4 regions of the Zhihengliuella alba genome follow, and region 4 is predicted to be linked to each of the others. Evidence: riboswitches for the same ligand, from Rfam matches in the RefSeq annotation. Region 4 holds a riboswitch; each other region holds the start of a gene.

Region 1 (2,188 bases), on a different contig from region 4:
CGCCCGCCTGGCTACGCCCGGCATGGCCGTGATGATGGAGCGACTCGCCACGACCTGGCCCGGCTCCCCGGTCATCTACGTCTCCACCGGCGCCTGGAACGCGGCGGCGACGCTCACCCGGTTCCTCACCCGGAACCTCTACCCGACCGGGCCGCTGCTGCTCACCGACTGGGGGCCCACCGAGGGCCGGTGGTTCCGGTCCGGCCTGCAGCACAAGGTGGACGAGCTCCGCCGCCTGGCCCGCGAGTTCCCGCACGTGAAATGGCTGCTCATCGGCGACGACGGCCAGCACGACCCGGAGATCTACGCGGAGTTCGCCAGCCGCCACCCCGGCCACGTCCGCGCGATCGTCATCCGCCAGCTCACCCCGTCGGAGGCCGTGCTCGCCGGGGGCCGCTCCTTCCACACCGTCCACGCCACCCCCGGGGTCCCGTGGGTGTACGGGCCGGACGGGGCCACCATCGCCAAGCAGCTCCGCGACCTCGGCCTCCTCGAGGAGGCCGAGGGTGAGTAGCGAGGCGGCCTCCCCGCCCGCCGGCGGCCGCGTCCCGGTCCGCGTGCCGATGCGCTGGGCCGACATGGACGCCTACGGGCACATCAACAACGTCAACATCGTCCGGATGATGGAGGAGGCCCGCATCGCGGCCTTCGGCGTCCCGGGCGGGACCGGCAGGCCCGTCAGCCAGCCCCGGGTGGACCTCTTCGCCAACGTCCCCGAGGGGACGCAGGTCCTCGTCGTGGAGCACCGCGTGCGCTACACGCGGCCGCTGGAGTACCGCAACGTCCCGGCGGAGGTGGACGTGTGGATCTCCAGTCCCAAGGCCGCCAGCTTCGACGTCAGCTACGAGTTCCGTGACGCCGTGGACGGGACCGTCTGCGTGCGCGCGCTGACCACGCTGGCGTTCTTCTCCACCGCCGATCAGCGGCTGATGAGACTGCCCGGGGAGCACCGGTCCGCGCTCGCGGCCTTCGTGGGACCGCCCGCCGTCGGATAGTCCTCCGGCGGCGGCCCGGACTTCTCCACCCCGGCGCCGAGTGCTGCGCCGGGTGCTGCGTGGCATGCGTCGAGGGGCGCCGCGGCCAGGCTCAGGGCCCGCCGGACGATCTCCCGGTGCAGCCCCCGCGCGCGGACCGCGATCTCCGGGCCGATCAGGACGCCGAGGTCGGCGTTCCAGAGGCAGCCCCGGCCGAGCGGCAGGAACCGGGCCACCGCGGCGGCGTCGTGGTGGTGCGCCTCGAACGGGGCGCCGGAGGCCGGCTGCACGGTGAACCTCCCCGTCCGGCGGTCGGCGCTCGTCACCGTGGCGGGCAGCCACTCTCGACGGTCGGCCTCGAGGACGGAGACGATCTGGGTGGTGCTGAGCGCGTGGCCGGGGGCGGGGTGCGCGCACACGGCGCCGCGGTCGGCGAAGACGACGGTCACGGGGTTTCCCTTTCGTTGCTCTTGCCCGCGCGCGTCTGCGCGGGGCCGCTTCGTCATCCGAACCACCCGTGAGACCGCCGCGAGGCGCTCTGTGAGCATGGGGTTGGTGCGCGGCCGGGTCGGAGCCCGTCGTTGGCCGCATCTCGTGAAGCTGCCCCCATCCTACAGCGGCCGCTCGGCGCGCGGGCAAGCCCTGGCACGGGAGCGATCCCGGGCCGGCGACGGTTTGCGATTCATTCCGAGTTAGGAGAGCCTAAGAACTGAGGCCCGGTCGAGTTCCCCGGGCCCGCCGACGAAGGAGTGACCGATGTCCGACGCCCGTCCAGCCCGCGGACCCAAGCCCCAGGTGGTCCTGGAGGTCCTGCGCAGCGAGCGGATCGGCGGCCACATGGTCCGGCTCACGCTCGGCGGGGAGGGCTTCGCGGCCTTCCAGGACAAGGAGGCCACCGACAAGTACGTCAAGCTCCTCTTCGCCGATCCCGAGCTCGGGCTGACCCCGCCGTACAACCTCGAGGAGCTGGCCAAGGCCCTCCCGCCGGAGCGGATGCCGGTCCGGCGCACCTACACCGTGCACGACGTCGACCACGACGCGCAGACGCTGCAGATCGATTTCGTCGTCCACGGCGACCAGGGCCTCGCCGGGCCGTGGGCCGAGCGCGCCCAGCCGGGCGACGTCGTGTGCTTCGCCGGACCCGGCGGGATGTACCTCCCGGACCCCGCCGCGGACTGGCACCTGATCGGCGGCGACGAGTCCGCGCTGCCGGC
Region 2 (2,188 bases), on a different contig from region 4:
TTCGGCACCGTCAAGGTCGACGACATCGCGAAGGCCGTCGAGGCCGCCGGCCTCGGCTCCATCGACAAGCGCAAGGTCGAACTGCCGGAGCACATCAAGTCCACCGGCAACTTCGAGGCCACCGTGCGCCTGCACGAGGACGTCTCGGCGACCATCGCGCTGCAGGTCGTCCCGGCCGCCAAGAAGAAGTAGTCCGCGCGGCAGCAGCCGCTCGAGTGCTTCAGCGCCACGAGGCCCCATCCCTTCGCGGGGGTGGGGCCTCGTCGCTTTAACGGCGTCGTGCCGCCAGCCAGGCGAGGAGCCAGCCGGCCTCCACGGCCGCGTCCGCCAGGTAGATTCGGCGGATGCGCCCGGTCGACCCGTAGTAGAGGTCCACCAGCCCATAGGCCAGAGCGGAACCGATGCCGAGGCGGCGGGCCGTGCGGCGTCCCTCATCGCTCGGCGTCGAGCGCAGCAGGGCGTAGCCGACGGCGACCGAGAAGCCCGCGACCGTCTGGACGAGCCAGCGGTCCGCCTTGGGTCCGGTGACGGCCACGAAGCTGCGGTAGTGGACCAGCGGCCAGAGCCCGGCCGCCAGATCGAAGAGTCCGTGCGCCGTCGACAGCCGGATCCGTGCCATGGTGCCTCCAGTTCCCCGCTCGCACCGGGCCGGGCGGCTCCGGTGCGGCCACCCTAGCGCGCGGACCTCGTCGGCGGTACGCCTGTGCGGCCCCGTGCCCGGCGCGCCCCGGTCCCGTGTGTCGCCAGCTTGCGGAATGTTGCGTCCGTCGTTGTCACAGATCCTTCCCCGCACGTAGCGTGGGGAGCGAATCAAGAGATTCAACGTCAAGCCCTGGCTCGTTGAACGGCAACCCTCCCATTGCGGTAGTGGGGTGCTCCAGGTGATGATTCGGCCTTCCGGAACACGCCGGTGGGCAAGTACCGCGTCGCAGCCCGGCCCCTCCCGGCCGGATGGGCGCATGATCACAGGCGGTGGCCATGACTGCACCCGAATCCGACCTCTCGACCGATCTCTCCGCGGGCGCGCTGCGGCAGGCGTTCGCGCGGCATCCCTCCGGCCTGGCGGCCCTCTGCGCCGTCGTCGACGGAGAGCCGCAGGGGATCGTCGCCTCCTCCTTCACGGTCGGCGTCTCCCTGGACCCGCCGCTGGTCCTGTTCGCCGTGCAGAAGAGCTCGCGCACCTGGCCGAGGATCCGCGCCGCGCAGCGCATCGGTGTCTCCGTCCTGGGCGCGACGCACCGGGACGTGTGCCGGCAGATCGCCGCGCGGGACGGGGACCGTTTCGCCGGCGTGCGCTTCGAGTCGAGCGACGCCGGTGCCCTCTTCCTGCACGAGGCGGCGCTCTGGCTGGACTGCAGCATCGACCAGGAGGTCGACGCGGGCGATCACGCGGTGGTCATCCTCCGCGTCCACCGGCACGCGGCCCACGAGGGGCTCCACCAGCCCCTCGTCTTCCACGACTCGGACTTCGCCACGCTGGGCGCGCCCGCCTACGCCTGACGCGGGCGGCCGCCCTCAGCGGTGCTGGATGTCGTCCACCAGCCGCTTGGCGTCCGCCAGCCCCACGCCGGTGTCGCGGCGGACCTTCCTGATCGCCTCGACGACCTTGCCCTGCTGCACCAGGCTCACCACGGCGGCGTAGTCGGCCTGGCCCGCGGGACGGGTGGCGGGCACGGCGCCCGCGCCGGCCTGGGCGGTGGGGTCGTCCACGGGAGCCGTGGGGGTGCGCTGGGCCGTGGGCATCCGCTGCTGCGTCTCGTGGCGCACGCGCTCGGCCTCCCGGCGCTGCTCCTCGCGCTGCTGGACCCATTTGGCGTTGAGCCGCTGGATGTACTGCTCTTCCTCGCTGAGCTGCCCGGTGGTCGTCCGGCTGAAGACGTACCAGAGCGCGCCGACGATCCCGACGAGGACGGCGATGACGATGAGTGCTTCGAGGAGCCCGAGCGAGAACATGCTGTCCATCCTAGGCGCGTGCGTCGGCGCGGGCGCCGCCGTCGGGTCGGCGGTCCGGTGCCGGGCCGTCCGGCCCGCCGCCCGCATGCTCGTAGCCCTCCTGGACCAGCTGCCGGAGCACGTCCAGGTCGACGTCGTCGAGCTTGTTCACGTAGAGGCAGGACACCCCGCGGCGGTGCTTGCCGAGGCGGGAGAGCCAGCGCTCCGACTCCTCGCTGCCGGTGAGGACGTACAG
Region 3 (2,188 bases), 140 kb from region 4:
CCAGGGCGGCGGGGACCAGGGCGGCGGGGACCAGGGCGGCCAGCCCCCGCGCCAGCCGGAGGGCGGCGGCGCCGGCGGCGATCGGGGGCAGCGCCCCGGTGCTGGGACGCTGCACGACCGCGTCGGCGATGTCGTGGACGGTGTGGACGCCGTCGCAGACGAGCATCGGCAGGACCACGGCGGTCTCCCCCGCGGGCAGCGCCGCCAGGACGTCGCCCAGCCGCGGCTGCTGCACGTCCACGTAGGCCTCGTGGACCCGCACCCGGACGGCGGAGCCCGCGAGCGCCTGGCGCAGCCGGTCCTCGACGCCGGCGCGGAGCCCGTCGATCATCCCGCGGCCCTCGGGGGAGTCGGTGCCGTGGGCGACCGCGACGACGTGCACGACGCCCCGGCCGTTCCCGCCGGACGCCGGGAGGCCAGCGTGGGGCGCCGGGGGCTCCCAGCGCGGGTCCTCCCGGGGCCCTCGGCTCGGAGCGGTCGGGTGCGGATCTCGATGCTGCATGGGTGCAACCTACCGAGCGATCCGGGCCCGGGCCGCACCCGGGTGGGGTCGGCGCGGGGCCGGGTCACGAACCGTCACACGGGCTCTTTGTGACGGCCGGAGTCCCCCTCGGCCCCGGTTCTCCGCGTCACAACTGCGATTCGAGCGTCATCGGCTTTCACATTCCCGACTGTGAAGCGCCCGGGGCGGCCGTGTTTGCCGGACCGGTGCGCCGGGCCCTTACATGGTGAGCACCACCCATCAAGAGCGGCCGAGAGATCTGGATCGACGACGCCGCAGCAACCATCCGCCTCCCCGGCATCCCGGCCGGACGACGACGGAACGGTGCTACCGCCAGAAGCGATGGAGACGCATCGACGCCACGCCCTCCGCCCGGCACCCCGGGCTGCGGTGCGGCGCCGTCGTTCCTCCTTCGCGTCAATGCGAGGAGACAGAATGAGCCTGAACCACACCGCAGCGCCGCCCCCGGCGCTGTCCTACGAGCTCTACCCGCCCCGCAACGCCGAGGCCCGCGCCCGGGCCGTGGACGTCGTCGCGGAGCTCGAGGCGAGCGGCCCCGACTACGTGTCCGTCACCTACAACGGCACGCCGGAGCGGCGCCGGGCCTCGATCGAGCTGATCGGCCACCTGATCGAGCACACCCGGCTGCGGCCGCTGGCCCATCTGACCTGCGTGGGCGAGACCCGCGACTCGCTGGACCGGCTGGTCAACCACCTGGTGGCGCTCGGCGTCCGCGGCGTCCTCGCCCTGCGCGGGGACCAGCCGGAGGGCACCGACCCGGACCACCCGGCCGCCTACGGCGAGCTGCCGTTCGCGCGCTACCTCGTGGAGCTGATCCGGGAGGTCGAGGACCGCAGGTCGGCCTCGCTCGGCGCCGGACGGCTCGCGATCGGCGTCGCCGCGTACCCGACGCGCCACCCGGAGTCCCCCTCCTTCCGGCACGACGTCGAGGTGCTGCTCGCCAAGGAGCGCGCCGGTGCGAACTTCGCGATCACGCAGATCTACTTCGACGCCGCCGACTACACCGGGCTGGTGGAGGCGGCGCGGACCGCGGGCGTCACCATCCCGATCGTCCCGGGCATCATGCCGGTCAACAACGAGCGACGGCTGCTGCGCCTCTGCGAGCTCTCCGGGCTGGCCCCGGACGAGGGCCTGCGCGCCCGCCTGGCCGACGCGGCCACGGACGCCGAGCGGCACCGCATCGGCGTCGACCACGCGGCCGGGCTGGCCCAGGCCGCGTTCGACGCCGGGGCGCCAGGGCTCCACCTCTACACCTTCAACGACGCCCGCGGGCCCCTGGACGTGGTCCGGGCCCTCGGCCTGACCGGCGCCGGCATCACCGACGCCCGCGACGGCGCCGACTACGGCGACGTGCACGCGCTCGTCGGCGCAGCCCGGCTCGCCAACGCCTGACCGCCGCCACCGAACCACCCACCGACCACCGACATCCCTTTCCCGCACCACCCTTTCCCGCACGAAGGAGCACGCCATGACCACGTTCCCCGCCGCCACCATCCTCGGCTACCCGCGCATCGGCCCGAACCGCGAGCTGAAGAAGGCCGTCGAGGCCTACTGGGCCGGCCGCATCGACGAGGCCGCCCTCGACGCGGCCTCGCACGAGCTGCAGGACCGCACCATCGACCGCCTCGTCGGCCTCGGCCTCTCCGCGACCGACTCCTCCATCCC
Region 4 (2,188 bases):
GCCGCTCCATGTCCGACGTCGTGACGCTCACCGGGCGCGGACTGCGGCGGCTCGTCCGCTACCCCTCGATGATCGTCATGATGATCGGGCTCCCGGTGGTCTTCCTCCTGATGTTCGTCTACGTCTTCGGCGGCATGCTCGGAGCGCAGCTCGGCACCGGTGGAGGCACCGGGGCGTACCTGCAGTACGTGGTCCCGGGCATCATCCTGATGGCGATCGGCTCCGGGGGAGCCGGCACCGCCATCTACATCGCGATGGACATGCGCCAGGGCATCGCCGCGCGGCTGGCGACGATGGACGTTCCGCGCGCCGCCATCCTCACCGCGCACGCGATCGTCAGCGTGGTGCAGGCACTGCTCGCCACCGTCGCCGTCGGGGCCGTCGCCGTGTTTCTCGGCTTCCGACCCGCCGGGGGAGTGCCGGGCGTGCTCGCAGCCCTCGGGGCGGTCGCGCTCATCGCGTTCGCCATCACGTGGCTCTGCCTGGCTCTCGGGATCATCTCCGACACGATCGAGACCGCCAGCAACCTGCCGATGCCGCTGGCCTTCCTGCCCTTCCTCAGCAGCGGCTTCGTGCCGACCGAGTCCATGCCCGCATGGCTCGGCGCCGTGGCGGAGTACCAGCCGTTCACCCGGTTCACCGAGACCGTCCGGAGCCTCCTGATGGGGACCGACGCCGGCCCCTACGGCTGGCAGACGCTGCTCTGGTGCGGTGTCATCACGGCGGTGGGCGCCGCCTGGGCGCTGACGCGCTACTCGGCCAGCCAGACCCGGAGCTGAGGACAGAATGTGACGCCGTGAGCCGCTCGCTGTTTGTCAGAATGCGTCGGACTGTGGCGCAATGTAGACGACTAACCATCCAGAGCGGCTGAGAGATCTGGCTCGACGACGCCGCAGCAACCCCCGACCCGAACGCGACCCACCCCGGCTCGCGCGGCAACGGGAAGGTGCTACCGCCAGGACCGATGGAGGGAGATCTCTCATGACCGACGTTGCCAGCGAGCCCCGGCACCTCATCAAGCTCACGCCCGGGACACCGGTGGGCGACCACTACGACTACCTCGCCGGAGTGTTCCGTCCGGTCTTCGCCCGTATCGCCGAGGGGGCCCGCCAGCGCGACGCCGAGCGGCAGCTCCCGATCGAGCAGGTCGGCTGGCTCAACGCGGCCCGCTTCGGCGCCCTGCGCATCCCGCAGGAGCACGGCGGCTTCGGCGCTTCCCTGCTCGACACGTTCCGCCTGCTCATCGAGCTCGCCGAGGCGGACTCGCAGGTCGCGCACCTGCTGCGGGCCCACATCGCGTTCGTCGAGCAGATCCAGATGCACCCGGACCCCGCCGTCCGGGAGAAGTGGATCAACCGCGTCGTCGCCGGGCAGATCGTCGGCAACGCCTACACCGAGCGCGGCGGCAACGCCCTGGGCACCTGGAACACGGCGATCAGCGCCACCCCGTACGGCGTCTTCGTCTCCGGGACCAAGTACTACTGCACCGGCACGATCTTCGCCGACTGGACCGTGGTGGCCGCCACCCACCCGCAGCGCCCGGGCCGCCACCTCGCCGTCGTCTCCACGCAGCACAGCGGCGTGAAGATGTACGACGACTGGGACGGGTTCGGCCAGCAGCTCACCGGCACCGGGTCCACCGAGTTCGACACGGTCCCGGTCGACACCCTGATCGTGCCCGTGGACCAGTTCGAGCACGTCGAGTCCACGGTCTTCCAGCTGGTGCTGCTCGCGGTGCAGGCCGGCATCGCGCGGGCCGTCCTGGCCGATGCCCGGCTCGCCGTGCAGGCGCGCACCCGCAACTTCACCACGGGCACCGGCGTGCCGCTGCGTGACGAGCCGCAGGTGCTGCAGCTGATCGGCGAGATCTCCGGCCAGGTCCTCGCCACCGAGTCGATCGTGCTCGCAGCGGTCGGAGAGGTCGAGGCACTGCTGGCCGACGAGGGACTCAGCGAGGACGAGCGCCACCTGGTCTGCGAGCTCACGGCGAATCGCGCCCACACGGCCGTGCAGCCGCTGGTGCTCGCCGCCGCCTCCAAGATGTTCGACGGGCTCGGCGCCTCGTCCACCTCGACCAGCTGCAACTTCGACCGGCACTGGCGCAACGCCCGCACCATCGCCACCCACAACCCGGCCATCTACCGTGCCCGGATCGTGGGCGACTACGAGGTCAACGGGCGGGCCCCGG

What was found. Region 4 has a riboswitch for S-adenosylmethionine ahead of ABD784_RS11790 (acyl-CoA dehydrogenase family protein). Riboswitches for the same ligand answer to the same signal wherever they lie in the genome.
Region 1: linked by a shared signal. The riboswitch ahead of ABD784_RS05450 (hypothetical protein) and the one ahead of ABD784_RS11790 (acyl-CoA dehydrogenase family protein) in region 4 are both predicted to bind S-adenosylmethionine.
Region 2: linked by a shared signal. The riboswitch ahead of ABD784_RS10325 (flavin reductase family protein) and the one ahead of ABD784_RS11790 (acyl-CoA dehydrogenase family protein) in region 4 are both predicted to bind S-adenosylmethionine.
Region 3: linked by a shared signal. The riboswitch ahead of ABD784_RS12525 (methylenetetrahydrofolate reductase) and the one ahead of ABD784_RS11790 (acyl-CoA dehydrogenase family protein) in region 4 are both predicted to bind S-adenosylmethionine.

The regions. Positions count from the first base shown of each region.
Region 1 is NZ_BAABCJ010000001.1:1,191,723-1,193,910, reverse strand. It holds gene ABD784_RS05460 (App1 family protein) at 1-514, shown strand, start outside; gene ABD784_RS05455 (acyl-CoA thioesterase) at 564-995, shown strand; gene ABD784_RS05450 (hypothetical protein) at 920-1,423, opposite strand; SAM riboswitch class IV at 1,436-1,574, opposite strand; gene ABD784_RS05445 (siderophore-interacting protein) at 1,731-2,188, shown strand, end outside.
Region 2 is NZ_BAABCJ010000005.1:155,132-157,319, forward strand. It holds gene rplI (50S ribosomal protein L9) at 1-192, shown strand, start outside; gene ABD784_RS10320 (hypothetical protein) at 269-619, opposite strand; SAM riboswitch class IV at 809-927, shown strand; gene ABD784_RS10325 (flavin reductase family protein) at 979-1,500, shown strand; gene ABD784_RS10330 (hypothetical protein) at 1,516-1,953, opposite strand; gene ABD784_RS10335 (DUF1801 domain-containing protein) at 1,964-2,188, opposite strand, start outside.
Region 3 is NZ_BAABCJ010000006.1:197,286-199,473, forward strand. It holds gene ABD784_RS12520 (sirohydrochlorin chelatase) at 1-502, opposite strand, end outside; SAM riboswitch class I at 737-851, shown strand; gene ABD784_RS12525 (methylenetetrahydrofolate reductase) at 938-1,915, shown strand; gene metE (5-methyltetrahydropteroyltriglutamate--homocysteine S-methyltransferase) at 1,992-2,188, shown strand, end outside.
Region 4 is NZ_BAABCJ010000006.1:57,587-59,774, reverse strand. It holds gene ABD784_RS11795 (ABC transporter permease) at 1-779, shown strand, start outside; SAM riboswitch class I at 852-971, shown strand; gene ABD784_RS11790 (acyl-CoA dehydrogenase family protein) at 982-2,188, shown strand, end outside.